Regions from separate parts of the Pseudomonas sp. GW822-FHT02D10 genome, predicted to be linked through region 4. Evidence: predicted binding sites of a transcription regulator. Region 4 holds the regulator's gene; each other region holds the start of a gene.
What was found. Region 4 encodes FliA, which starts transcription of late flagellar genes. Its sites were predicted from a motif close to CTAAAGTTTNNNNNNNNNNNGCCGNTAA; they were not measured.

Region 1 (7,150 bases), on a different contig from region 4:
GACTTTCAAAAAAGCAAGCAGTTTATAAAAATTATCGACGACTCTGCTCGACCAGAAAAAAACAAAAACAACACACTCAACGCCTCCATTGAAAAAGATAACCAACCGAAATTCAAGCGAGGTAAACCCGACTATCTGCTTCAGAGTGCACAAGACCCGCCGGCCTATATAACGCTCATCGCAAACCCGTCCACCCGGCACCAAGTGCCTTTACCTGCCTCGATACACGGTATGCGGATCATTGATGCCCGATGGATACGCAAAAAGAAAGATCTCGGCACGTTGATGACAACGCTCTATTTGAGAAAACACAACCGCAGTGAAACGATCGTATTTCTTACGAGCGGCGAGTCGGAACATCTGATTAACGAAAGGGCACTCAAAAAATCAGATGCAAAAATACCAGAGTCCAAAAATGCTCTTTATATGATTTATAACTTGAGCACATTGGCGATGACAGTCGTCAGCCAGAACTGACACCTGCCCTGCATCGAGCAACAGGATAAGTCGTTTACTGACCAAGACGTAACAGAAAGGAGATACCGACAATCCAGGCCACAAAAGCCCCAGGCTTAGTGACGCAGATTCAGGATACAAATACCCAGACACGAATGCTTCGATCACATTGTGGCCCCGCTACAAGCGGGGCCACAATTACTGATCATGCCAACAGCATCAGAACAGCTTGCGGCCTTTGTTTGCGGCAATGCGCATACGCAGAGCGTTCAGCTTGATGAAGCCGGCTGCATCAGCCTGGTTGTAGGCGCCGCCATCTTCTTCGAAGGTAGCAATGTTGGCGTCGAACAACGACTCATCGGACTTGCGACCGGTGACGATCACGTTGCCCTTGTACAGCTTCAGGCGAACCACACCGTTCACATGCGCCTGGGAAGCATCGATCATCTGTTGCAGCATCAGACGCTCTGGGCTCCACCAGTAACCGGTGTAGATCAGGCTGGCGTATTTAGGCATCAGCTCATCTTTGAGGTGAGCCACTTCGCGGTCCAGAGTGATCGATTCGATCGCCCGGTGAGCGCGCAGCATGATGGTGCCGCCTGGGGTTTCGTAGCAACCACGGGACTTCATGCCGACGTAACGGTTCTCGACGATATCCAGACGGCCGATACCGTGTTCGCCACCGATACGGTTCAGGGTCGCCAGAACGGTAGCCGGAGTCATTTCGACGCCGTCCAGGGCAACGATGTCGCCGTTTCGGTAAGTCAGTTCGAGGTACTGCGCCTTGTCGGGAGCGTTCTCCGGGGAGACGGTCCAGCGCCACATGTCTTCTTCGTGCTCGGTCCAGGTGTCTTCCAGCACGCCGCCTTCATAGGAGATGTGCAGCAGGTTGGCATCCATCGAGTACGGGGATTTTTTCTTGCCGTGACGCTCGATCGGGATTGCGTGCTTCGCGGCATAATCCATCAGCTTTTCGCGGGACAGCAGGTCCCACTCGCGCCAAGGGGCGATCACTTTCACGCCTGGCTTGAGTGCATAGGCGCCCAGTTCGAAGCGAACCTGGTCGTTGCCCTTGCCGGTCGCGCCGTGGGAAATGGCGTCAGCGCCGGTTTCATTGGCGATTTCGATCAGGCGTTTGGCGATCAACGGACGAGCGATGGAAGTACCCAGCAGGTACTCGCCTTCGTAAACGGTGTTGGCGCGGAACATCGGGAAAACGAAATCACGCACGAATTCTTCGCGCAGATCGTCGATGTAGATTTCTTTTACGCCCATGGCTTGTGCCTTGGCGCGGGCCGGCTCGACCTCTTCACCCTGACCCAGGTCAGCGGTAAAGGTCACCACTTCACAGTTATAAGTATCCTGCAGCCACTTGAGGATCACCGAAGTGTCCAGGCCGCCGGAATACGCCAGAACGACCTTGTTTACGTCCGCCATGCCATCACTCCACGGGGTTCTACGGAAAGCCAAGAAGTCTACCGCTGCGAGAGGATAAATTACAGAGGCGCGACAGCTTATGATGACGAAGCGACAGATTATGTCGAGCGAGCGACGATTTCAGCCGGTTCAGGAGGTCGTCGCAGCGGTGCCTGTCGAACTGACTTGCGGAGCCGGCTTGTCGGTGGGTGCGACGCGTTCAAGATGAACGTTAACCCGGCGATTTTTGGCCCGATTGGCAGTGCTGGTGTTAGGGGCCAACGGATAACGTTCGCCGTGAAAGCGCATCGTGATCTGTGATTCCGCAATGCCATTGGCCTTGAAGAAGTCCATCACCGCCAGCGCCCTGCGCCGGGACAGGTCACGGTTGGTCAGGCGATTGCCGCTGTTATCGGAATGGCCGTCGAGTTCGATGTGATTGACCGTCGGGTCGGCCTTCATGAACGTCAGCATGACCTGCAGCTTGGCTTTGGCTTGCGCGTCCAGATCGATACCACCGCCCGGGAAACCAACCTCAGCCTGCTTCACCTGCTCATAATTCATCGGCAGCAACTTGGCGACACACGCCTGATAATCGGCGTAGGCCTTGCTGAAACTGACCGGCAACAAACGGACTTCCGACACACCGCCATCGCGCGAATAATGACGAATCAGCGGACTGCGACCATCCATCAATCCGCCGATAAGGCGTCCGGCCTGGAGCTGCGAACTGTAGAACAGCACATCACCGCTGCCGACTTTGACCGAACCCAGATTGATATCCCCGCGCCCCGGTTGCCAAGGCGCCGCGGCGGCCAGCAACGTCGCCGAACCGCCTGCAATCATTGGGTTGTAGGTCTTCAGACGAAAGGTTGCCTGCTCGCCTGCGCGTCGCACGAACTCGCCCGAACCGAAATCGGTAATCGGCTGGGCCAGGCGACATTCGAACTTGTCGCCTTCGACCGTCCACACGATGCTCTCCAGACGTGTCTGGAAAGTGAGCGCCATCGCAGGAAGGCTGGCAAACACGCTGAGCAAGGCTAAATAACGCTGGCGCACGGGAGGCTCCACTGGCTTCTACAACAAAAAGACCGACACACATGATTACGGCATACCTTTGTCATATCGGTTGCTTGCTGCAAAACTTGATAGCGAGTGCCTGGAAGAGTCTTTTCCGGTAGCATTCGCTTGAGTTTGACCCGCCTGGAATCCCCAATGTCCGACCGCCTGACCCTGCTGCGTCCCGACGACTGGCATATTCATCTTCGCGATGGTGCTGTGTTGCCCAATACTGTCGCGGATGTCGCGCGCACCTTTGGTCGCGCCATCATCATGCCTAACCTGGTACCACCGGTGCGCAACGCCGCTGAAGCCGACGCCTATCGCCAGCGTATTCTCGCTGCGCGCCCGGCCGGCAGCCGTTTCGAACCGTTGATGGTGCTCTACCTGACCGACCGGACTACACCCGACGAAATTCGCGCGGCCAAGGCCAGCGGTTTCGTTCATGCCGCCAAGCTGTATCCGGCTGGCGCGACCACCAACTCGGATTCTGGTGTTACCAGCATCGACAAGATCTTCCCTGCGATCGAGGCCATGGCCGAGGTCGGGATGCTCTTGCTGATTCACGGTGAAATCACCCGTGGCGACGTTGATGTCTTCGACCGCGAAAAAATCTTCATCGACGAGCACATGCGTCGGGTCGTGGAGCGATTCCCAACGCTCAAAGTGGTGTTCGAACACATCACCACCCGCGATGCCGTGCAGTTCGTCAACGAGGCTTCGGCCAATGTTGGCGCAACCATCACCGCTCACCACCTGCTGTATAACCGCAACCACATGCTGGTGGGCGGGATTCGTCCGCACTTCTATTGCCTGCCGATTCTCAAGCGCAATACGCACCAGGTCGCCCTGCTTGACGCCGCCACCAGCGGCAGCGAGAAGTTCTTCCTGGGCACCGACTCTGCCCCGCACGCCCAGCACGCCAAAGAAGCGGCGTGTGGCTGTGCCGGTTGCTACACCGCTTATGCAGCGATCGAGCTGTACGCCGAGGCCTTTGAACAGCGCAATGCGCTGGACAAGCTCGAAGCCTTCGCCAGCCTCAACGGCCCACGCTTCTACGGCCTGCCGGTGAACACCGATCGCATTACCCTGGTCCGCGAAGAATGGACCGCCCCAACCAGCCTGCCGTTCGGCGAGCTGACTGTCATCCCGCTGCGCGCCGGTGAAAAACTGCGCTGGCGCCTGCTGGAGGAACACGCGTGAGTGAAGACCATTTCGACGACGAACAGGAAGGTTCAGGTGGCGGTGGTTCACGCCACCCGATGGCAGCCAGGTTCCGTGGATATCTGCCAGTCGTCGTCGACGTTGAAACCGGTGGTTTCAACTGTGCCACTGACGCCTTGCTGGAAATTGCCGCCACGACCATCAGCATGGACGAAAAAGGTTTTGTGTTCCCTGATCACACCTACTTCTTCCGTGTAGAACCGTTCGAAGGCGCCAACGTCGAAGCCGCCGCGCTGGAGTTCACCGGGATCAAGCTCGATCACCCACTGCGCATGGCCGTGAGTGAAGAGACGGCTCTGACCGACATCTTCCGTGGCGTGCGCAAGGCGCTGAAGGCCAACGGCTGCAAGCGGGCGATCCTGGTCGGCCACAACAGCAGCTTCGACCTGGGCTTCCTCAATGCCGCCGTCGCGCGCCTGGACATGAAGCGCAATCCGTTTCACCCGTTCTCCAGCTTCGACACTGCGACACTGGCCGGCCTGGCTTACGGTCAAACGGTCCTGGCCAAGGCATGCCAGGCTGCCGACATCGACTTCGACGGTCGCGAGGCTCACTCGGCACGCTACGACACCGAGAAGACTGCCGATCTGTTCTGCGGCATCGTCAATCGCTGGAAGCAAATGGGCGGCTGGGAAGATTTCAACGACTGATTCAGTCGCTGGATTTATCCCGCCCATAAAAAAACCGGCCTCAGCGGCCGGTTTTTTATGCCTGACGCGTGGCTTACAGCTTGCCAGCGTTCTCGGTCAGGTAAGCCGCAACGCCTTCTGGCGAAGCAGTCATGCCCTTGTCGCCTTTTTTCCAGTTGGCTGGGCAAACTTCGCCGTGCTCTTCGTGGAATTGCAGGGCGTCGACCAGACGAATCAGCTCTTCCATGTTACGGCCCAGTGGCAGGTCGTTGACGATCTGCGAGCGAACAACCCCTTTGTCGTCGATCAGGAATGCGCCACGGAAAGCCACGCCGCCTTCGGACTCAACGTCGTAGGCCTTGGCGATGTCATGCTTCATGTCAGCAGCCATGATGTACTGAACCTGACCGATGCCGCCGGCATTGATCGGGGTGTTGCGCCAGGCGTTGTGGGTGAAGTGCGAGTCGATCGAAACAGCGATCACTTCAACGTTGCGAGCCTTGAAGTCAGCCATGCGGTGGTCCAGAGCGATCAGCTCGGACGGGCAGACGAAGGTGAAATCCAGTGGGTAGAAAAACACCAGGCCGTATTTGCCTTTGATGGCCGAGGACAGGGTGAAGCTGTCAACGATTTCGCCATTGCCGAGTACGGCCGGTACGGTGAAGTCAGGGGCTTGTTTGCCTACGAGTACGCTCATTGGATATCTCCTGGTGTGGTGGCGTGAAGAACGGTATCGATCCAGTCTGTCGCAGATAAACGACAGACTCATGAATCGAGTACCCTTCGCAAGGACCGGCCATCATACACCGCGTTTTTGACCAGTCCTTAGCGCTTTTTACAACAGCATCAAAAACCTCGGCGCAGATTTAATGACACGATCCCGAGCCGTGTCATGCCGTTCGTCAGGCAGTCGCTGCTCTGGCGCAAAGCGTGTAGAAACAACTTTGACAATCATTCTCGTTAACATTAAGATCCGTCGCAATTGAGCCATAACCCACGACGGTTCTCACTTTATGTATGTCTGCCTCTGCACTGGCGTCACCGACGGAAAAATCCGCGATGCGATCTATGAAGGTTGCTGCAGCTACCGCGAGGTACGCCAAGCCACCGGCGTTGCCAGCCAATGCGGCAAATGCGCCTGCCTTGCCAAGCAAATGGTCCGTGAAACCCTGGCCGAATTGCAATTGAGCCAGGCGGCGATCCCCTACCCTGTAGAATTTTCGGCAGCGTAAATAAAATATTCTAAAGAGCCGGACTTAATGTCCGGTTTTTTTATGCCCGTAATTCAATCGCTTAGCGTTAGGATGCGGAACACAAACATTCTTATTTCGATTAATTTTCATATAGTATTCAATAACTTAGGTTTGACACTAACAACTACCAAGCTCAAACTTCGCCATCTATAGGGTAATTAAAGGGCAGGACCCCACATGAAAGGCGACATCACAGTCATCCAGCACCTCAACAAGATTCTTGCCAATGAGCTGGTCGCGATCAATCAGTACTTCCTGCATGCCCGCATGTATGAAGACTGGGGCCTGAACAAGCTCGGCAAGCACGAGTACCACGAATCCATCGACGAGATGAAACACGCGGACAAGCTGATCAAGCGCATCCTGTTTCTCGAAGGCCTGCCGAATGTCCAGGACCTGGGCAAGCTGCACATCGGCGAGCACACCAAGGAAATGCTTGAGTGCGACCTGCTTATCGAGCGCACTGGCCATGCCGACCTCAAAGTCGCTATCGCTCACTGTGAAACCGTCGGTGACTTCGGCAGCCGTGAACTGCTCGAAGATATTCTCGAATCCGAAGAAGAACATATCGACTGGCTGGAAACTCAACTGAGCCTGATCGATAAAGTCGGCCTTGAGAACTATCTGCAATCGCAGATGGGCGAGTAGGAGCTGCCATAGGCTGCGATCTTGTTGGCAGCGCCGCCATAACTTCCGAACCCAATAAAAAGCCCCGCTCTCTGACTAGATGCGGGGCTTTTTTACATCGTGTAGATCAACAGATCGCAGCCTTCGGCAGCTCCTGCAAGGAGCCTGCCGGGATCAGGCTTCGGTCTTGGCAGCAGCGGCTTTTTCGACAGCCGCTTTGATCGTGGCCTGCAACGAACCGTCAGCGGCCATTTCAGTCATGATGTCGCTACCACCGACCAGCTCACCACCGACCCACAGTTGCGGGAAGGTTGGCCAGTTGGCGTACTTTGGCAGGTTGGCACGGATCTCAGGGTTCTGCAGGATGTCCACGTAAGCGAACTTCTCACCACAGCCCATGACGGCCTGAGCGGCTTTCGCGGAGAAGCCACACTGTGGGGCATTCGGCGAGCCTTTCATGTAAAGCAGAATGGTGTTGTTAGCAAT
Region 2 (7,150 bases), on a different contig from region 4:
CACGCCGACGGCACCTTGCTCAACGCCTTGCTGCACCACGTGCCGGATATCATCAATGTGCCGCGCGCCGGTATCGTGCACCGTCTGGACAAGGACACCACCGGTCTGATGGTGGTGGCCAAGACCATTCAGGCGCAGACGCAGCTGGTCACACAGTTGCAGAGCCGCAGCGTCAGCCGGATCTACGAATGCATCGTGATTGGTGTGGTCACCGCCGGCGGCAAGATCAACGCGCCGATCGGTCGTCACGGCCAGCAGCGTCAGCGCATGGCGGTGATGGAAGGCGGCAAGCAGGCGGTCAGTCATTACCGCGTGCTCGAGCGTTTCCGCTCCCACACTCACGTGCGGGTCAAGCTGGAAACCGGTCGTACGCACCAGATTCGCGTGCACATGGCCCACATCAACTTTCCGTTGGTCGGAGATCCTGCCTACGGCGGCCGTTTCCGTATTCCGCCGGCAGCCAGTGTGACCATGGTTGAGTCGCTGAAACACTTCCCGCGTCAGGCGCTGCATGCGCGTTTCCTGGAGCTGGATCACCCGACCACCGGTAAGCGCATGAGCTGGGAATCGCCACTGCCGGACGATTTCGTCTGGTTGCTGTCGCTGCTCAAGCAAGACCGTGAGGCGTTCATCGGATGATGGACTGGCTGATTCCTGACTGGCCCGCGCCGGCCAGGGTGAAAGCCTGCGTCACCACCCGGGCGGGCGGCGTCAGCCTGGCGCCGTTCGACAGCCTCAACCTGGGCGATCATGTCGAGGACAGCCCTGCGGCTGTCGCCGAGAATCGCCTACGTCTGACTGAACACTTCTCTATTCAACCGGCCTGGTTGCAACAGATTCACGGCGTTGCCGTGGCCCATGCCGACCCGACTACGGTCGCGACGGCTGACGCGAGCTGGACTGCCACGCCGGGCATCGCCTGTGCGGCAATGACGGCCGACTGTTTGCCCGCATTGTTCTGTGATCGCGCCGGTACTCGCGTCGCCGCCGCTCATGCCGGTTGGCGCGGTCTGGCGGCGGGTGTGCTTGAGGCAACCGTCGAAAGCCTGGACGTAGACCCTGCCGAGGTGCTCGTCTGGCTCGGCCCGGCCATCGGTCCGAAAGCCTTCGAAGTCGGCCCGGAAGTTCGCGAGGTCTTTGTCCAGCAACTCCCGGAAACCGGTCAGGCCTTCGTCCCAAGCCACAACGCCGGCAAGTTCATGGCCGACATCTATCTGCTGGCGCGCCTGCGTCTGGCAGCCCGCGGTGTCACTGCCGTGTACGGTGGCGGCTTCTGCACGGTGACCGATCCACGCTTCTTTTCTTACCGCCGCAGTCCTCGCACTGGTCGGTTTGCCTCCCTGGTCTGGCTGGAACGCTAGACTTTCCTGATCTACATCAACTGTATGACGCTTGAAACTCCCAGAATCGACCGCATCTAGTGGGGTATCTGGCAGGTTTTCTTCATTAAGGTGTATTTATCGCTCCGGCCTGCCCATTTAGGAAGGTGACCAATGCGTATAGACCGTTTAACCAGCAAATTACAGTTAGCCTTATCCGATGCTCAATCCCTGGCTGTCGGCCTCGATCATCCCGGCATTGAGCCTGTGCACCTGATGCAAGCGCTGCTTGAACAGCAGGGCGGCTCGATCAAACCGCTGCTGATGCAAACAGGTTTTGACATCAATAGCCTGCGCAAAGAGTTGAGCAAAGAGCTCGACCATCTGCCAAAAATCCAGAATCCCACCGGCGACGTGAACATGTCGCAGGACCTGGCGCGTCTGCTCAACCAGGCCGATCGCCTGGCCCAGCAGAAGGGTGACCAGTTCATCTCCAGCGAGCTGGTGCTGCTTGCCGCCATGGACGAGAACAGCAAGCTCGGCAAGTTGCTGCTCGGTCAGGGCGTCAGCAAGAAAGCCCTGGAAAACGCGATCAACAACCTGCGTGGCGGCGAAGCAGTGAATGACGCCAATCACGAAGAATCGCGTCAGGCGTTGGACAAATACACTGTCGACCTGACCAAGCGCGCCGAAGAAGGCAAGCTCGACCCGGTGATCGGCCGTGACGATGAAATTCGCCGGACCATTCAGGTCCTGCAACGCCGCACCAAGAATAACCCGGTGCTGATCGGTGAGCCTGGCGTGGGTAAAACCGCGATCGCCGAAGGCCTGGCCCAGCGCATCATCAACGGCGAAGTGCCGGATGGCCTGAAAGGCAAACGCCTGCTGTCGCTGGATATGGGCGCGCTGATTGCCGGTGCCAAGTACCGTGGCGAGTTCGAAGAACGCCTGAAATCCCTGCTCAACGAGCTGTCGAAGCAGGAAGGTCAGATCATCCTGTTCATCGACGAGCTGCACACCATGGTCGGCGCCGGTAAAGGCGAAGGCTCGATGGACGCCGGCAACATGCTCAAACCGGCACTGGCCCGTGGCGAGCTGCATTGCGTTGGCGCGACCACGCTCAATGAGTATCGCCAATATATAGAGAAGGACGCGGCCCTTGAACGGCGCTTCCAGAAAGTGCTGGTGGACGAGCCGAGTGAAGAAGACACCATTGCGATTTTGCGTGGCCTAAAAGAGCGCTACGAGGTTCACCACAAGGTAGCGATCACCGACGGCGCAATCATTGCGGCCGCCAAGCTGAGCCATCGCTATATCACTGACCGTCAGTTGCCGGACAAGGCCATCGACCTGATCGACGAAGCGGCCAGCCGTATTCGCATGGAAATCGACTCCAAGCCGGAAGTGCTGGATCGTCTGGAGCGGCGTTTGATTCAACTCAAGGTTGAATCTCAGGCGCTGAAGAAAGAAGACGACGAAGCGGCGAAGAAGCGTCTTGAAAAGCTCCAGGAAGAAATCGTTCGTCACGAGCGTGAGTACTCGGACCTCGAAGAGATTTGGAATTCGGAAAAAGCCGAAGTGCAGGGCTCGGCGCAGATCCAGCAGAAAATCGAACAGTCCCGTCAGGAACTGGAAGCCGCCCGCCGCAAAGGCGACCTCAACCGTATGGCCGAGTTGCAGTACGGGGTGATCCCGGATCTGGAGCGCAGCCTGCAAATGGTCGATCAGCACGGCAAGAGCGAAAATCAGTTGCTGCGCAGCAAGGTGACTGAAGAAGAGATTGCCGAAGTCGTGTCGAAATGGACCGGCATTCCAGTGTCGAAAATGCTCGAAGGCGAGCGCGACAAGCTGCTGAAAATGGAAAGCCTGTTGCACCAACGCGTGATCGGCCAGAACGAAGCCGTGGTGGCGGTGGCCAACGCTGTGCGGCGTTCGCGTGCCGGGTTGTCCGACCCGAATCGCCCGAGCGGTTCGTTCATGTTCCTCGGCCCGACGGGTGTCGGTAAAACCGAGTTGTGCAAAGCCTTGGCCGAGTTCCTCTTTGATACCGAAGAGGCGATGGTGCGCATTGATATGTCCGAGTTCATGGAGAAACATTCCGTGGCGCGGCTGATCGGAGCCCCACCAGGCTACGTGGGCTATGAGGAGGGCGGTTACCTGACCGAGGCGGTGCGTCGCAAGCCGTATTCGGTGATCCTCCTGGACGAGGTCGAGAAGGCCCACCCGGACGTGTTCAACGTGTTGCTGCAAGTGCTGGAAGATGGTCGCCTGACCGACAGTCACGGACGTACCGTGGATTTCCGCAATACGGTGATCGTCATGACGTCCAACCTGGGCTCAGTGCAGATCCAGGAACTGGTCGGTGATCGTGAGGCGCAACGTGCGGCGGTGATGGATGCGGTGTCGACGCACTTCCGTCCGGAGTTCATCAACCGGATCGACGAAGTGGTGATCTTCGAGCCGTTGGCGCGTGATCAGATTGCCGGCATCACCGAGATCCAGTTGGGTCGTCTGCGCAGCCGTCTGGTAGAGCGTGAGCTGAAACTGACGTTGAGCAGCGAGGCGCTGGATAAGTTGATTGCGGTGGGTTACGACCCGGTCTATGGCGCACGGCCGCTCAAACGAGCGATCCAGCGCTGGATCGAAAACCCACTGGCTCAGTTGATTCTGTCCGGCAGCTTCCTGCCAGGCGCCACCGTGACGGCCACCGTTGCGAACGACGAAATCGTTTTCAACTGAGCGTTCGCTGCACGCTAATGGAGGAGGCCCCGCATCGCGGGGCCTTTTTTTTCTTAGGGTGTTGAACTGTAAGGAAAAGGCTTGTAAAGTGCGCCCCGCAGTAAGTCGCCCCAACGGTTTCTTCTCCCCAAGGAGAAATCTGAAATAAGTTGCAAATCATTGTCTTGAAAGCAATTTAGGGGGTTGACAGAGGTGTTTAAGATTGTAGAATAGCGCGCCTCAGACACACGAACGCAGCGATGCGAACGAGTCGAAGAGATGAAGCAAGCTTCACAGTTGTAATTGAAATATGTAGTTCCGTGATAGCTCAGTCGGTAGAGCAAATGACTGTTAATCATTGGGTCCCAGGTTCGAGTCCTGGTCACGGAGCCAATTTCAAACCGGGGTATAGCGCAGTCCGGTAGCGCGCCTGCTTTGGGAGCAGGATGTCAGGAGTTCGAATCCCCTTACCCCGACCATTTTTGGGTCGTTAGCTCAGTTGGTAGAGCAGTTGGCTTTTAACCAATTGGTCGTAGGTTCGAATCCCACACGACCCACCATTTTTGAAACCAGTTAGCGCTGGAATCGAATCTTAAGATCAGAGGCCAAAAGCGCTGATCGAAGAAGGAGCCTTTCAAAGGGTTCCTTTTTTTTACCGGGGTATAGCGCAGTCCGGTAGCGCGCCTGCTTTGGGAGCAGGATGTCAGGAGTTCGAATCCCCTTACCCCGACCATATTAAAAATCCTCGTATCGAAAGATACGGGGATTTTTTTTGCCTGTTGAAAAATCCCCGTTGCCTTCAAGTCATCGTACAACTTGCCGATAACCTGCTGACGGGGGACTGCCGCAGTAACGCCCCTTTACTCAAGCCACGACAAGAAAAAGGGCGCTCGTTATGTTGCTTCGTCAGTTGAATATCGCGCCTCGCGCAGCGTTGGGATTTGCCCTTATTGCGGTGTTGGTCGCCTTGCTCGGCGTGTTCGCGCTGGGACAGATGTCGAGCATTCGCGACAGTGAGGTCGCGGTAGAGAATCAGTGGCTGCCAAGCATTCGTGGTGGCGACGAGATCCGCGAGATCATGCTGCGCATCCGTACCATTTCTCTGCGCATGGCCCTGGATCCGGATCTGAAGAACATTGCGCAGTACCGCAGCCAGATGGACACCCGCGACAAGGAGCTGGGCGACAAGATCGCCGCCTACGATAAGCTGGTCACCACCGCCGAAGGCAAAGGGTTGTATGACCAGTTCAAAAAAACCTTCGCGGCCTATCGTTCGGGCATCGCCCAGTCCTTCGTCCTGGCCGAGCAAGGTCGGCGTGACGAGCTGACCAAGCTGCTGCTGGTCGACATGAAAACCGTGGTCGACGGTTCCGGCAAGCAGCTCAATGACCTGGCAGAACTGTTCGCCAAACAGGTCGCCACTGAAAGCCAGAATTCCGCAGCGCATTACCAAACCTCGCGCCTGATTGTCAGCCTGTTCATCGGTTTGGCCGCTCTGGCCACCGTCGGACTCGCCATGTTGCTGACCCGCAGCATCGTGCGCCCGCTGACCAATGCGCTGAATGCAGCCGAAAACGTGGCGCGGGGCGACCTGACCCAGCCCATCGAAACCCATGGCAACGACGAAGTCAGCCGTTTGCTCAAGGCGCTGGCGACCATGCAGCAAAACCTGCGGGAAACCCTGCAAGGCATCAGCGGTTCGGCCACGCAATTGGCCACGGCGGCGGATGAGTTGAACGCGGTGACTCTCGACAGCACTCAGGGCCTGCAACAGCAGAACAACGAGATCGAACAGGCGGCGACCGCAGTCAACGAAATGACCACCGCCGTGGAAGAAGTCGCGCGCAATGCGGTGTCGACTTCCGATGCGACCCGCCAGTCCAGTGAGTCGGCGCATCTGGGTCAGGAGCGAGTCAGTGAAACCGCCAGTGCCATCAGCGCCCTGGCCAGCGATGTGCAGCACACCGGTGAACTGGTGCAGTCGTTGGCCAACCAATCACAGGACATCGGCAAGGTGCTGGATGTGATTCGCGCCATTGCCGAGCAAACCAACCTGTTGGCGCTAAATGCCGCGATCGAAGCCGCGCGCGCGGGGGAGAGCGGGCGAGGTTTTGCGGTGGTGGCCGATGAAGTGCGGGCGCTGGCGCATCGCACGCAGCAGTCGACCCAGGAAATCGAGCTGATGGTGCAGGGCATGCGCAACGGGTCGAGCCTGGCACTCGAGTCCATGCAGGCCAGTGCCTCGCGTGCTGCCAGTACGCGGGTACTGGCCGAGCGGGCGGGCGACGCCCTGCAAACCATCACCGCGTCGGTGCATGAAATTCACGAGCGCAATCTGGTGATCGCCAGTGCCGCCGAAGAACAGGCGCAAGTGGCGCGGGAAGTGGATCGTAATCTGGTGAACATCCGTGATTTGTCGGTGCGTTCTGCGGCGAGTGCGGATCAGACCAGCGCTTCCAGCCATGAACTGTCGCAGTTGGCCAATGCGTTGCAAGGCATGGTACGGCGCTTTCAGGTGTGAATTTGAGCGATAAAAAAATGTGGGAGCGAGCTTGCTCCCACATTGTTGGCTTTGTCAGTGCAGCTTCAGACGCGGTTCTGTCCCGCGGCCAATCTTGCTGCCGAGCATCAGCATCGCCGTGCGGAACGGGCCGTACAGCGCGACCTGATGCATACGGTACAGCGACACGTAAAACATCCGCGCCAGCCAACCTTCGAGCATCACGCTGCCGGTCAGGTTGCCCATCAAGTTACCCACCGCCGAAAAACGCGACAGCGAGATCAAGGAACCGTAATCGGTGTACTTGTACTCAGGCAGCGCCTTGCCTTCGATGCGCAGTTTCAATGATTTGGCCAGCAGCGAGGCTTGTTGGTGTGCCGCCTGCGCACGTGGCGGCACGTTGCGATCGGTGCCGGGTTGCGGGCAGGCCGCGCAGTCACCGAAGGCGAAGATGTTTTCGTCGCGGGTGGTTTGCAGGGTCGGCAGCACTTGTAGCTGGTTGATCCGATTGGTTTCCAGACCGTCGATGTCCTTGAGGAAACCCGGCGCACGAATCCCGGCCGCCCAGACTTTCAGGCTGGCCTTGATCTCCTGGCCGCTGGCTGTGATCAGC
Region 3 (7,150 bases), on a different contig from region 4:
CCGGCCCCGGCCAGCAGTTTGAAATCAGGAGCGACGGGTAGTTTGCGAGCCAGCGCTGCGGCGTTTTTATCGAGCGCGACCAGTTTGTCGCCATCGCCGCTATAGAGCAGCACCGGCACATGCACACCGGCCAAGGTATGGCGACCAAACTTCAGGCTCAATGGCGCCATCAGCAACAGAGCGTGAACCCGAGGATCGGCAACTGGCCGCAAGTCATCGCGGTCGACAATCAGTTCACCGTTGGTGCTGCAGGCGTCTCCGTCGTCAGGACGTTCTTTACAGTAACGGCGTAACCGATTCAGGTCCGGCGTGGCGCCCGAGAGAATCAATGCCGTTTCGCCACCGGCCGAATAGCCGATCACTCCGACCTCGTCGGGATTGACGAACGGTGACAGCATGGGGTCGGCCAGCGTGGCGGTAATGGCTTCGGAAATCTGGATCGGCCGCCCATAGAGGTTGCTCAGCGTGCCGAGGCGGCTGTGGTCCTTGGAGTTGTCACCGGGGTGAATCACCGCCACCACCACAAAGCCTTTGCGTGCCAGCGATGTCGCGAGGTCATGCAAGGCCAATGGGGTACCGATGTTGCCGTGGGACAGCATCAGCATCGGAAAGCGCCCAATGGCGACTCTCGCATCTTCGCTTGCTTGAATTTGATAGCCCTCGACCTTGCTTGAGTGTTCGATACCGGTCGACGGGTAAAAGGCGATGGCCCGCATCGGCTGCAAATCCAGCGGATCAAGAAACGTCAGCACATGGTAGCCAACGCTCCAATTAGTAGGGTGCGGCGCAAACGCGGCTTGCACTGTATTCAGGCTGCTGAGCAGGCAGATCAGTAACGTTGCACAAAGACGCACCATGGGATGCCCCACCTTGTTACCTGATTGGAATACCCGTTCTCTTCCAATTCCTTGGATTTAGAGCCTTGTGTAAGCGTTTGCCGCTTTCAAGGCCTATGCAGAACGGGGGCCGATAACCCGAGACTGCATAACCTGGGCCAACACCTGAAACACCAGCACTTTTAATTCAGAAACAGAAAAACTCCGTACCCCGATCGTTTTACGACGATCAGGGTACGGAGTCTAGTGGGTATTGCCTGAGCTTTTTAACTCTTTACGAAAGCCTTACGCAGCAGCGAACAGTTGCTCGCTGATGTGCGCCTGAGCGTCGCTCATGGCTTTGCTGCGAACGTCGTCACCGTAAGCCAGGCCATGGGCGCGGACGAACTCGAGGTCGGTGATGCCCATGAAGCCCAGCATGACTTTCAAGTACTCTTCGTGGCCGACGCCAGTCGCCTGACCCACGTGCATACCGCCGGAAGTCGACACCACCACGACTTTCTTGTTGCCGCACAGGCCTTCAGGACCGGCTTCGGTGTAGCGGAAAGTCTGGCCGGCAACGGCAATGCGGTCGATCCAGGCCTTGAGCTGAGTCGGGATGGTGAAGTTGTACATCGGTGCCGCGATCACCACGGCATCGGCAGCGAGGAATTCAGCCAGGGTCGAAGCACTCAGCTCGGCTTCGTGCTGTTGTGCGGCGTTACGCAGCTCAGCGGTGGTGCCGGCCGCGACCAGAGTCGCTGCGGAGAAGTGGCTGATGGCGTCGCTGGCCAGGTCGCGGTAGGTAACCACGGCTGCAGGCTCGGCGGTTTTCCAGGCCTGGACGACACTGTGGCTCAGTTGACGGGAAGCCGAGTTGTCGCCAAGGATGCTCGAATCGATGTGCAAGAGTTTCATGTGGGATCTCCAAGTGAGGATCGCCACTGGGCGATCTAGTGGGGACAATCCTACAGACGAAACCAATAGCTGATTAGTCAGCAACAATGCGATAGTTTGTCCTACTGACAGGACAATCGAGTGACACCATGCAAGACCTCAATGACCTCTACTACTTCGCCAAAGTGGTCGAAGCCGGCGGTTTCGCCGCCGCCGGGCGCGTGTTGGGCATTCCCAAGTCGCGGCTGTCGCGGCGCATCGCCGAACTTGAAGAGCGCCTGGGCGCCCGCCTCCTCCAGCGCACCACTCGCCAGCTCAAGCTGACCGCCGTCGGCGAGCGCTACTTGCGCCATTGTCAGGCAATGCTGCTGGAGGCCGAGATGGCTGACGAGGCGGTCGCCAGCATGTCCAGCGAGCCCCGAGGGCGGTTACGGGTGTCCTGCCCCGTTGGATTGGCTCACGAATTTCTGCCATCGGTCATCAGTTCCTTTCTGGAACGTTTCCCTCACGTGCAATTGGAGATGCAGTTGCTCAACCGCCGGGTCGATCTGGTGACCGAAGGCATCGACGTTGCCTTGAGAGTGCGTGAACTGGGTGACGAAGACCCGCTACTGGTCACCCGGCGCCTGCGTCAGGCGCAAATGGTGATGATTGCCAGCCCGGCCTTTCTACGCGATCACCCGATCAGCAGCCCGGAAGATCTGAAACAGGTTCCGGTGCTCGGCGCTCTGGAAGCCGATCGCTTGGTGCATCTGCGCATGCTCGACGCTCAAGGCAGGAGCTGTGACCTGACGCTGGAAGCGCGACTGGGGATCGATGATTTCATCGTGCGCAAGGCGTGTACGCTGGCGGGTCTTGGCTTCACCCTGCTGCCAATGATGTACTGCGAAGAGGAACTGGAAAACGGCTCGCTGGTGCAGTTGTTGCCCGAGTGGTCGCTGCCTGGCGGTTGGCTGCTGGCGGTCTACCCTCATCGGCGCGGTTTACTACCGGCGGTGCGCGCCTGGATTGATCATTTGACCGAAGCATTCAAAGCCTGCGGGGATCGACTGTTATGAAGGCTAAACCGATGACCGAGGAAGACGTGGCGCGTTTCTGCCTGGCGCTGCCCGGCGCGCAAGAGGATTACAAATGGGGCGGCGTGCGGGTGTTTTCAGTCGCCGGAAACAAGATGTTCGCCCTGCAAAACTTGCGGGGCGAATCATTGGCGTTCAAGGTCGACAAAGAGCTGTTTCTGGGGCATGTCGACCGACCGGGCATCGGGCCTGCGCCCTATCTGGCAAGGGCGCAGTGGATCATCATGCAAACGCCCTACCCGCTTGGCGCCGATGAGCTGCAAGGCTTGCTGCAACGTTCTCACCAGCTGGTGGTAAGCAAGTTGCCCAAGCGCGTGCAGGTCGGGTTGTTGCTTTAGAGCAAGCTAAAGAAGCCGGCGCCAAGGAACAACTGGTCGATCCAGAACACCTGATGCAGCAGCACGATGATCCAGAACACCAACTGATAGGACACTTTGCGCGTCTTGTGCCGAAACACTTGCTGGGCGAGCAAGGCACCCGGCCAGCCACCGGCCAGTTCGACTGCATGCAGCACGTTTTCCGGTGTACGCCAGTTGTCTGTCCGGGCCTTGCGCTTGTCGCTCCAGTACAGCAAGAACGCCAGCAGGCTGACAACGGCGTAGGCCGCAAGCGGAATCAGCGAAATCCCGCGCCACCCTAGAAGTATCGAGCCAAAAACCGGCAAGGCGCACAGCATCAGGAACACCAGGCCTTTGAGGCGCGGGTTTTGAATCCCGCGCCCATTGCGTGGCTCGATCATGATGTGGCGGCTGCCCAGTCGACCCAACCGAACTGCCAGGTCGCCAGAATCAGCAAGCCGAACGCGATGCGGTACCAGGCAAACGCTGCGTAGCTGTGGCTGGCAATGAACTTCAGCAAGCCCTTGACCGCGATCATTGCGAAAACAAACGCAGTGATGAAGCCGACAGCGAACACCGGGAGGTCAGCGGCCTGAAACAGGTCGCGGTACTTGTAGCCGGAATAAACCGCGGCACCCACCATGGTCGGCATGGCCAGGAAGAACGAAAACTCGGTGGCGGTTTTACGCGACAGGCCGAACAACAAGCCGCCGATGATCGTCGAGCCGGAGCGCGAAGTGCCGGGAATCATCGCCAGACACTGGGCGAAACCGACCTTCAGCGCGTCTTTCCAGGTGATCTCGTCGACAGTTTCGGCGTGCACGGAGTGCTCGCGACGCTCAGCCCACAACATGATGATTCCGCCCACCACCAGCGCCGTCGCCACGGTAATCGGATTGAACAGATATTTATGGATCACGTTGGCGAAGATCACACCCAACACCACGGCCGGCATGAAAGCGATCAACAGGTTGACGGTAAACCGTTGGGCGCTGCGCTGCGTGGGCAAGCCCGTCACCACGTCGAGGATCTTGCGGCGAAACTCCCAGACCACGGCCAGGATTGCGCCGAGCTGAATGATGATGTTGAACGCCATCGCGCGCTCGCCACCGAAGTTGAGCAAATCCGCGACGATAATCTGGTGCCCGGTACTGGAGATGGGCAAAAACTCTGTCAGTCCTTCTACAATGCCAAGAATCAAAGCCTGAACGGCGGTCCAAAGATCCATCAATCCCCCATGAAGCAATGCCTCCAAGGCATGCCCTCGTTAAAAATAGTTAATCACTTACTGCGATCAGCCAGCGTAGCTGAATGACGACGCACGCAAGATCCTCGCAAAACAGTAAAAATCTCCTGAGAAATCAGCGTGAATTCAGGTTTCTGCTGACGCGGCCGAAATCCTATCAGACATGCCTGAATAACGCTGCGCCGTAATTGGACTTGAGTAGGGTTGGCTTGGCAGCAAAAGCGTGCCTGAATGCGGGTGATCGTTTATGACAAGAACAAGAAACCGGAGTAACAAGGTTATGGATAGCTTGCGCAGTGTGTCGATCAGCCGTCGTTTGTGGCTCATCTTGATTGTGGCTGTGCTGATGCTGTTGACGTTGGGTGTGCTGATGCTCAAGCAGATCCACGATGACCTGTATCAAGCCAAGGCCCAAAAAACCCAACATGTGGTGCAGACGGCCAGTGGCATTCTGGCCTACTACCACGGCCTGGAAACCGCCGGCACCCTGACCCGCGATGCGGCGCAGAAGCAGGCCTTGAGCGTGGTGCGCGGCTTGCGCTACGACCAGAACGACTACTTCTGGATCAACGACCTGACGCCCGTGATGGTCATGCACCCGACCAATCCGAAACTCGAAGGCCAGAACCTTTCCTCGATCAAGGATCCGGACGGCTTCGCGCTGTTCAACGAAATGGTGGTCATCGCCAAGGCCAAAGGCGCCGGCATGGTTGACTATCGCTGGCCGAAACCCGGCGCCAGCATGCCGGTCCAGAAGACCTCCTACGTAAAACTCTTCGAACCCTGGGGCTGGGTCATTGGTTCGGGTGTGTACATCGATGACATGCAGGCCGAATTCTACGCACAGGTGTGGCAAGCATCGTTCGCCGGGCTTGCTATCGCCGTGTTGATGGCGCTGCTGGTGATCCTGATTGCGCGCAGTATCGTGCGCCCGCTCCAGGAAACCGTGAACGCCATGGCCAACATCGCCAGCGGTGAAAGCGATCTTACCCGTAGCCTTGATACCCACGGACAGGACGAAGTGACCGAATTGGCGCGGCATTTCAACGCCTTTACGGCAAAATTGCGTCTGGTCATCAGCCAGCTGCAACAGTCCGCCAGTGCCCTGGGGCAGTCATCCAGCGACTTGGGCAGCGATGCAGCCCAAGCCCAGGCGCGCAGCCAGCAACAATCGCAACAAATGGAACTGGTGGCGACCGCCATCAATGAAGTGACCTATGGCGTGCAGGACGTGGCCAGGAATGCCGAACACGCCGCCAGCGAAATGCGCGATGCGCAAGCTCAGGCACAACAGGGGCAAGTGAACATCGATGGGAGCTTGCAGCAGATCGATCAGCTGTCGAGCACCATCGATCAAGCCGTTGAGGTTATCCGTACCCTGGCCGCTGAAAGCACACAGATCGGCAGCGTGCTCGAAGTGATTCGCTCGATCGCCGAACAGACCAACCTGCTGGCGCTCAATGCGGCCATTGAAGCGGCCCGCGCCGGTGAGCAAGGACGGGGGTTTGCGGTGGTGGCCGATGAAGTCCGGCTGCTGGCACAGCGCACGCAAAAGTCCACGGCTGAAATCCAGTCAATGATCGAGCGCTTGCAGAACCATTCCGAGGCGGCAGTCAAAGTGATCGGCGACAGCAGTCGTGCCTCGCAGCTGACCATTGAACAGGCCGGGTTGGCCGGTGCCAGCCTGAACGCGATCGGCCAGGCCCTGCGCAACCTCAACGGTCTGAACGCTTCGATTGCCAGCGCAACCCTGCAGCAGGCGCATGTGGTCGAGGACATCAACCACAACGTCACCCAGGCCGCGGGCTTGTCTCACAGCACCGCGTTGGCCGCTGAGCAGTCAAGCGTCGCGAGCGTGCGTTTGAAAGAGCTCAGTGAACAGTTGAATGGCCTGTTGCGTCAATTTCGGGTGTAGGTCGCACGGTACAAGGTGATTCTTGTGCCGTTACAATCGGCGCCCTTTTCAACTTCACCAAGGAACCCTCATGTCAGGGCTTGAACTGTTTGCCGCCGCACTCGGCGTGATTGCCGTCTGGTTGACGGTCAAACAGAACCCCTGGTGCTGGCCGATCGGGCTGGTCATGGTGCTGCTCTATAGCTGGATCTTCTTCGAGGTGAAGCTGTATTCGGACATGCTGCTGCAGGTGATCTACGCCGGTTTGCAGCTCTACGGCTGGTGGCAGTGGACCCGCGCCGGTAAAGCGCATGATGGACGGCAAGTCACGCAACTGGACGGCCGCTCGATGGGGGTGGGGTTGGCCGTCGGTGCCGTCGGCAGTTTGCTGCTGGGCGCGGCCATGGCCCATTGGACCGACGCCGCTCAGCCCTGGCTGGACGCGGCATTGACCGGCTTCAGCCTGGTGGCGCAACTGTGGATGGCGCAAAAACGCCTGCAATGCTGGCCGCTGTGGATTGCCGTCGATGTGATTTTCGTCGGGCTGTTCATCTACAAGGGCTTGTACCTGACCGCCGCACTTTATGGGCTGTTTACGCTGATCGCCGTGCAAGGCTGGCGCGAATGGCAGGCCCATCCGGCATTGCGCGCATGAAAGTATTGGTACTCACCGGCCCGGAATCCAGCGGCAAAAGCTGGTTATCGGCAGAGCTTCAACGCCATTTTGGCGGGCTACTGGTAGGTGAATACGTCCGCTATTTCATTGAACAGAACCCTCGTGATACCTGCCTTGCCGATATCCCGCAGATTGCCCGTGGTCAAATGGCCTGGGAAGACAGCGCTCGAGCCCAGAGCCCTGCGCTGCTGATTCTCGACACACACCT
Region 4 (7,150 bases):
CGGAATTCGTATTGTTCCAGCAGCGTCCGGTACCCAGAGCATGGTTCACCTCAGCCCAGCCCAGCATGCTGGCCTGATTCAGGCGTTCAGCGACATTGGCGATAATCTCGACGTATTGGTGATCGACACGGCGGCGGGTATTGGTGAATCGGTCGTCAGTTTTGTTCGCGCCGCCCAGGAAGTGTTGCTGGTGGTGTGCGACGAGCCGACGTCGATCACTGACGCCTATGCGCTGATCAAACTGCTCAACCGCGATTACGGCATGAACCGCTTCCGGGTGCTGGCCAACATGGCGCAAAGCCCTCAGGAAGGGCGAAACCTGTTCGCCAAGTTGACCAAGGTCACGGATCGCTTCCTCGACGTCGCCTTACAATACGTCGGTGCGGTGCCTTACGACGAATGCGTGCGCAAGGCCGTGCAGAAGCAACGCGCCGTGTATGAAGCCTTTCCTCGTTCCAAATGTGCGCTGGCGTTCAAGGCCATCGCGCAGAAGGTCGATACCTGGCCACTGCCTGCCAACCCGCGTGGGCATCTGGAGTTTTTCGTCGAGCGTCTGGTGCAGCAAACTGCGGGTCCGGTTCTATGACAGCCAGCGGTTACAACCTGTACAAGAAGTCGGCGCGTGACGCGCAGTACGAACTGATCGAGCGTTACGCGCCACTGGTAAAACGTATTGCCTATCACCTGTTGGCGCGCTTGCCGGCCAGTGTTCAAGTCGAAGACCTGATCCAGGCCGGCATGATCGGTTTGCTCGAAGTGTCGACCAAATACGACGCGAGCAAAGGCGCGAGTTTTGAGACGTATGCGGGGATCCGCATCCGTGGTGCGATGCTCGATGAAGTCCGCAAGGGTGACTGGGCGCCACGCTCGGTCCACCGCAATACCCGGATGGTGAGTGATGCGATTCGCTCAATTGAAGCTAAAACCGGGCGCGACGCTAAAGATCACGAGGTTGCGGCCGAACTCCAATTGAGTCTCGACGATTATTACGGGATTTTGAACGACACCTTGGGCAGTCGCCTGTTCAGCTTCGACGATCTGTTGCAGGACGGCGAGCATGAAGGGCTGCACGAGGATGGCGCGAGTGCTCATCTCGAACCGTCGCGCGACCTGGAAGATGAACGTTTCCAGGCTGCACTGGCGGACGCGATTGCCAATTTGCCGGAGCGTGAGCGACTGGTGTTGGCGCTGTACTACGACGAAGAGCTGAACCTCAAGGAAATCGGTGAGGTCCTGGGGGTCAGTGAATCGCGGGTCAGCCAGTTACACAGCCAGTGCGCGGCCCGTTTGCGGGGGCGTTTGGGGGAGTGGCGAGCGCGCTGACAGCAGTGTGGGGACACTGCGAACGAAACAGGTATGGCGTAGCTGTGCCGGTCTTCATCCGTTGTGCTCCAGACAGTCGTTGAGTGCTCTACCTGATTGATTGAATGGCGTGTTCAGGTGCTGAACGCGTTTAAGACTGCTTGGAGGTCGAATTGGACAAGAACATGAAAATCCTCATCGTTGATGACTTCTCAACGATGCGGCGGATCATAAAAAACCTGTTGCGTGACCTTGGGTTCACCAACACGGTCGAGGCGGACGACGGTATTACCGCCATTCCCGTCCTCAACAGCGGGAGCATCGACTTTCTGGTAACGGACTGGAACATGCCGGGCATGACCGGTATCGATCTGCTGCGCCATGTGCGCGCCGATGAAAAGCTCAAGCATCTTCCGGTGCTGATGGTCACTGCCGAAGCCAAACGCGAGCAGATCATCGAAGCCGCTCAAGCCGGTGTAAACGGCTATGTGGTCAAACCCTTCACGGCCCAGGCGTTGAAAGAAAAAATCGAAAAAATATTCGAACGCATCGGTTGATGTGCGGAGCCACTGCGCCACGGGGGGAGCTATGGAGCAAAGAGAATCTTCACAGGGCGATTTCGAGTCGACCCTGAAAAAACATGCCCAGGAACTGGTCGAAAGCCTTGAAAAGGGCAGGTTCGGCGACGCTGTGCAATTGATCCATGAGCTCAATCAGACCCGTGACCGCGGCCTGTACCAGGAAGTGGGCAAGCTCACTCGCGAACTGCATAGCGCGATCGTCAATTTTCAGATTGACCCGCACATGCCGCAAGCCGAGGAAGTCTCACAGATCACGGATGCCACCGAGCGCCTGTCCTATGTGGTCAAACTGACCGAGGCGGCTGCGAATCGCACCATGGACCTGGTCGAGAACAGCACTCCGCTGGTCAATGGTCTGAGCACTGATGCCCAGGCTTTGAGCGCGGACTGGGGGCGTTTCATGCGCCGCGAAGTCGGTGCCGAAGAGTTCCGCGAACTGGCCCGGCGTGTCGACGGTTTCCTGACGCGTAGCGCGGAGGACACTCGCGTCGTCTCGGGCAACCTCAACGATATTCTGCTGGCTCAGGATTACCAGGATCTAACCGGTCAGGTGATCAAGCGCGTGACCCAATTGGTCACCGAAGTCGAAAGCAACCTGCTCAAGCTCGTGCTCATGGCCAGTCAGGTCGACCGCTTTGCGGGCATCGAACATGACCATGAAGCGATGCTGGCTGAAAAAGATCCGCAAAAACATCTCTCGCAGGGTGAAGGTCCGCAGATTCATGCCGATAAACGAGAAGACGTTGTGTCCGGTCAGGACGATGTAGACGATTTGCTTTCCAGCCTTGGATTCTAGGAGCACCCATACACATGAGCTTCGGCGCCGATGAAGAGATCCTTCAGGATTTCCTGGTTGAGGCCGGCGAGATTCTAGAGCAACTGTCCGAGCAACTGGTCGAGCTGGAAAGCCGACCCGATGATGCGGATCTGCTCAATGCAATTTTTCGCGGTTTTCACACTGTAAAAGGGGGCGCCGGCTTCCTCCAGCTCAACGAGCTGGTGGAGTGCTGTCACATCGCCGAGAACGTGTTCGACATCCTGCGCAAGGGTGAGCGTCGCGTCGACTCGGAACTGATGGACGTGGTTCTCGAAGCGCTGGATGCGGTGAACAGTATGTTCAGCGAAGTCCGTGAGCGTGTTCCTGTCACTGCGGCGACACCGGAACTGCTGGCGGCGCTGGCCCGTTTGGCCGAGCCTCAAACGGCCGATGAGGCGCAACCGGTTGCTGAAGTGGTCGAAACACCTGCCGCTGAAAGCGAATCGGGCGACATCACAGACAATGAATTCGAACTGCTGCTCGACTCGCTGAACGCGGTCAAGGCGCAAGCCGAAGCCGGGGCGCCCGTTGTCCAGGCACCTGGAGCGGCTGCCGGCAGTGATGAAATTACCGATGCCGAGTTCGAGTCATTGCTCGATCAGCTGCACGGCAAAGGCCAGTTCGCTGTCGATGCGGTGGCAGCGCCAACCGCACCGGCTGCCCCGAAAGCGGCAGGCGACAGCTCTGACATTACCGACGACGAATTCGAAGCATTGCTCGATCAGTTGCATGGCAAAGGCAACTTCGCCGTTGATGCTCTGGAATCGGCGATTGCTTCCGTTCCAGCGCCTGCGGCACCTGTGGCCGCAGCCGTTGGCAGCGATCTGATCTCCGATCACGAATTCGAAGCGCTGCTCGATGAGTTGCATGGCAAAGGCAAGTTCACTGAGGTCGGCACAGGTTCTGCTGCTTCGGTGGCGGCGCCAGTCGCCAAGGCCGCGGCACCCAAGCCTGTCGCCAAAGCGCCCGAGCCAAAGGCTGAAGCGCCGAAGCCTGCTGCCGTTGCTGCACCGGCTCCAGCCCGCGCACCGGCTTCACCACCGCCTGAAAAACCGGCCAGTGAAGCCGAGACCACCGTCCGTGTGGATACCGCGCGTCTCGACGAAATCATGAACATGGTCGGCGAGCTGGTGCTGGTCCGTAACCGTCTGGTTCGTCTGGGACTCAACAGCGGCGACGAAGCCATGTCCAAGGCCGTGTCGAACCTCGACGTGGTGACGGCCGACTTGCAGACCGCGGTGATGAAGACCCGGATGCAGCCGATCAAGAAAGTCTTCGGGCGCTTCCCGCGACTGGTTCGCGACCTCGCGCGCCAGTTGAAGAAAGAGATCAACCTGGAGCTGGTCGGCGAAGAAACCGACCTCGACAAGAACCTCGTCGAGGCCCTGGCCGACCCACTGGTCCACTTGGTGCGCAACGCAGTCGACCACGGTATCGAGTCGCCGGAAGAGCGCGAAGCGTCGGGCAAGGCCCGCGGCGGCAAAGTCATCCTGGCGGCCGAGCAGGAAGGCGATCACATCCTGCTGTCGATCTCCGATGACGGTAAAGGCATGGACCCGAATGTCCTGCGCGCCATCGCGGTAAAACGCGGCGTGATGGACAAGGATGCCGCCGATCGTCTGAGCGAAACCGAATGCTACAACCTGATTTTTGCGCCAGGGTTCTCGACCAAGACCGAGATCTCCGACGTGTCCGGGCGTGGCGTGGGCATGGACGTGGTGAAAACCAAGATTTCCCAGCTCAACGGTTCGATCAATATCTACTCAACCAAGGGCCAAGGCTCGAAGATCGTCATCAAGGTCCCGTTGACCCTGGCAATCATGCCGACGCTGATGGTCATGCTCGGCAATCAGGCCTTCGCCTTCCCGCTGGTCAACGTCAACGAGATCTTCCACCTCGACCTGTCGCGCACCAACGTGGTCGACGGTCAGGAAGTGGTGATCGTGCGGGACAAGGCCTTGCCACTGTTCTACCTCAAACGCTGGCTGGTCAGCTCCGCCGCTCACGAAGAGCAGCGTGAAGGCCATGTGGTGATTCTTTCGGTGGGTACTCAGCGGATCGGCTTCGTCGTCGATCAACTGGTGGGCCAGGAGGAAGTGGTCATCAAGCCATTGGGCAAAATGCTCCAGGGAACTCCGGGCATGTCCGGCGCCACCATTACCGGTGACGGCCGCATCGCCTTGATTCTCGATGTTCCGAGCATGCTCAAGCGTTACGCCGCACGGCGTATTTGATTCTGGTGGAGCGGGGCGACTGAGCCTCGCTCCGTCTAACGGAGTGTTTATGGCAGTCAAAGTCCTGGTGGTGGATGATTCCGGTTTTTTCCGCCGCCGCGTCTCGGAAATTCTTTCAGCGGATCCGAGTATCCAGGTCGTCGGTACGGCGACTAACGGTAAAGAGGCGATCGATCAGGCCCTGGCCCTCAAGCCAGACGTGATCACCATGGACTACGAGATGCCGATGATGGATGGCATCACAGCGGTGCGGCACATCATGCAGCGCTGTCCGACCCCGGTGTTGATGTTCTCCTCGCTGACACACGAAGGTGCTCGGGTCACTCTCGATGCGCTGGACGCTGGCGCGGTGGACTTCCTGCCGAAGAATTTCGAAGACATCTCGCGCAACCCCGAGAAGGTCAAGCAACTGCTGTGCGAGAAGGTTCACAGTATCTCGCGCAGTAACCGTCGTTTCAGCGCCTACAGCGCACCGGCTCCAGCGGCCGCACCCACCCCGACACCGACACCTTCGAGTTTCGGCAGCAGTGCAGCTGTGCCTGCGCGTCCGGTACCGGCACCGATTCCTGCGCGTGCGCCAGCGGCCAGCACATCATCGCCGGCACCGAAACGCAAAGCCTACAAACTGGTTGCCATTGGTACTTCAACCGGTGGTCCGGTGGCGTTGCAGCGGGTGCTGACACAGCTGCCGGCAAACTTCCCGGCGCCGATCGTGTTGATCCAGCACATGCCGGCGGCGTTCACCAAAGCCTTTGCCGAGCGTCTGGACAAGCTTTGCCAGATCAGCGTCAAGGAAGCCGAGGACGGTGACATCCTGCGTCCAGGCCTGGCCTTGCTGGCGCCGGGTGGCAAGCAAATGATGATCGACGGTCGTGGCGTGGTGAAAATCCTCCCGGGCGACGAGCGTCTGAACTACAAACCCTGCGTGGACATCACCTTCGGTTCGGCGGCCAAGTCCTACGGCGACAAAGTTCTGGCAGTGGTCCTCACTGGCATGGGCGCCGACGGTCGTGAAGGTGCACGTCTGCTCAAGCAGGGCGGCAGTGCGGTCTGGGCTCAGGATGAAGCCAGTTGCGTGATCTATGGCATGCCGATGGCAATCGTCAAAGCCGATCTGGCAGACGCGATTTACGGCCTTGACGATATCGGCAGGCACCTGGCCGAGGCGTGCATCTGATGGATGTTTTAAGCCTTATCGGGATCATCATGGCGTTCGTCGCCATTATTGGCGGCAACTACCTGGAAGGTGGTCATCTTGGCGCCTTGGCCAATGGCCCGGCAGCGTTGATCGTGCTCGGCGGGACCATCGGCGCTGCGTTGTTGCAGTCGCCGATGAGTGCCTTCAAGCGCGCCATACAGACTCTCGGCTGGATTCTGTTTCCACCGCGTGTCGACCTGGCCGGTGGCGTCGACCGTGTGGTCAACTGGAGCCTCACCGCGCGCAAGGAAGGCTTGCTCGGGCTTGAAGGGGTGGCGGATGCCGAACCCGATAGCTACTCGCGCAAAGGCTTGCAACTGCTGGTCGATGGCGCCGAGCCCGAGTCGATTCGCAGCATTCTGGAAGTGGATTTCTACACCCAGGAAAGCCGTGACATCGAAGCCGCCAAAGTCTTTGAAAGCATGGGCGGCTACGCGCCGACCATCGGTATCATCGGTGCGGTCATGGGCCTGATCCACGTCATGGGCAACCTCGGCGATCCGTCGCAACTGGGCAGCGGTATTGCCGTGGCGTTCGTTGCGACCATCTACGGTGTGGCCAGCGCCAACCTGGTGCTGCTGCCGATTGCCAGCAAGCTCAAATCCATTGCGTTGCGGCAGTCGCGTTATCGTGAAATGTTGCTCGAAGGCATTCTGTCGATCGCCGAAGGTGAAAACCCTCGCTCCATCGAGTTGAAGCTTCAGGGCTTCATGGACTAGGACTAAGGGATTACCCATGGCACGCCGCCGTCAGCATGATGAACACGTCAACCATGAACGCTGGCTGGTGTCCTACGCGGACTTCATCACGTTGCTGTTCGCCTTTTTCGTGGTGATGTACTCCATTTCTTCGATCAACGAAGGCAAGTACAAGGAAATTTCCGAAGCGCTGGTCGGGGTTTTTACCAACTCTGATCGCGCCCTCAAACCGATCCCCATCGGCGACGAGCGTCCGAAGACGGTCACCCCGGCCAAACCGCTGGTCAAGGACAGCGAGCAGATCGACGCCGGCATCGCCC

Region 1: a site for FliA is predicted at 2,995-3,022, ahead of AC1RPZ_RS06380 (flagellar protein MotY). Genes of this name have one in related genera too.
Region 2: a site for FliA is predicted at 4,836-4,863, ahead of AC1RPZ_RS20180 (methyl-accepting chemotaxis protein). Genes of this name have one in related genera too.
Region 3: a site for FliA is predicted at 4,498-4,525, ahead of AC1RPZ_RS00185 (methyl-accepting chemotaxis protein). Genes of this name have one in related genera too.

Annotation. Positions count from the first base shown of each region.
Region 1 is NZ_JBXAOB010000003.1:151,875-159,024, forward strand. It holds gene AC1RPZ_RS06370 (hypothetical protein) at 1-477, shown strand, start outside; gene AC1RPZ_RS06375 (argininosuccinate synthase) at 676-1,893, opposite strand; gene AC1RPZ_RS06380 (flagellar protein MotY) at 2,023-2,931, opposite strand; gene pyrC (dihydroorotase) at 3,088-4,134, shown strand; gene rnt (ribonuclease T) at 4,131-4,805, shown strand; gene AC1RPZ_RS06395 (peroxiredoxin) at 4,879-5,481, opposite strand; gene AC1RPZ_RS06400 (bacterioferritin-associated ferredoxin) at 5,798-6,016, shown strand; gene bfr (bacterioferritin) at 6,215-6,685, shown strand; gene grxD (Grx4 family monothiol glutaredoxin) at 6,839-7,150, opposite strand, start outside.
Region 2 is NZ_JBXAOB010000013.1:92,133-99,282, forward strand. It holds gene rluD (23S rRNA pseudouridine(1911/1915/1917) synthase RluD) at 1-639, shown strand, start outside; gene pgeF (peptidoglycan editing factor PgeF) at 636-1,361, shown strand; gene clpB (ATP-dependent chaperone ClpB) at 1,494-4,058, shown strand; tRNA gene AC1RPZ_RS20160 (tRNA-Asn) at 4,355-4,430, shown strand; tRNA gene AC1RPZ_RS20165 (tRNA-Pro) at 4,440-4,516, shown strand; tRNA gene AC1RPZ_RS20170 (tRNA-Lys) at 4,522-4,597, shown strand; tRNA gene AC1RPZ_RS20175 (tRNA-Pro) at 4,694-4,770, shown strand; gene AC1RPZ_RS20180 (methyl-accepting chemotaxis protein) at 4,933-6,558, shown strand; gene AC1RPZ_RS20185 (NAD(P)/FAD-dependent oxidoreductase) at 6,613-7,150, opposite strand, start outside.
Region 3 is NZ_JBXAOB010000001.1:34,100-41,249, reverse strand. It holds gene AC1RPZ_RS00215 (alpha/beta hydrolase family protein) at 1-857, opposite strand, end outside; gene AC1RPZ_RS00210 (FMN-dependent NADH-azoreductase) at 1,122-1,733, opposite strand; gene AC1RPZ_RS00205 (LysR substrate-binding domain-containing protein) at 1,862-2,770, shown strand; gene AC1RPZ_RS00200 (MmcQ/YjbR family DNA-binding protein) at 2,767-3,126, shown strand; gene AC1RPZ_RS00195 (DUF1294 domain-containing protein) at 3,123-3,527, opposite strand; gene AC1RPZ_RS00190 (undecaprenyl-diphosphate phosphatase) at 3,524-4,354, opposite strand; gene AC1RPZ_RS00185 (methyl-accepting chemotaxis protein) at 4,653-6,287, shown strand; gene pnuC (nicotinamide riboside transporter PnuC) at 6,358-6,921, shown strand; gene AC1RPZ_RS00175 (AAA family ATPase) at 6,918-7,150, shown strand, end outside.
Region 4 is NZ_JBXAOB010000020.1:4,881-12,030, forward strand. It holds gene fleN (flagellar synthesis regulator FleN) at 1-586, shown strand, start outside; gene fliA (RNA polymerase sigma factor FliA) at 583-1,323, shown strand; gene AC1RPZ_RS24205 (chemotaxis response regulator CheY) at 1,488-1,859, shown strand; gene AC1RPZ_RS24210 (protein phosphatase CheZ) at 1,891-2,679, shown strand; gene AC1RPZ_RS24215 (chemotaxis protein CheA) at 2,694-4,934, shown strand; gene AC1RPZ_RS24220 (protein-glutamate methylesterase/protein-glutamine glutaminase) at 4,984-6,111, shown strand; gene AC1RPZ_RS24225 (flagellar motor protein) at 6,111-6,851, shown strand; gene motD (flagellar motor protein MotD) at 6,868-7,150, shown strand, end outside.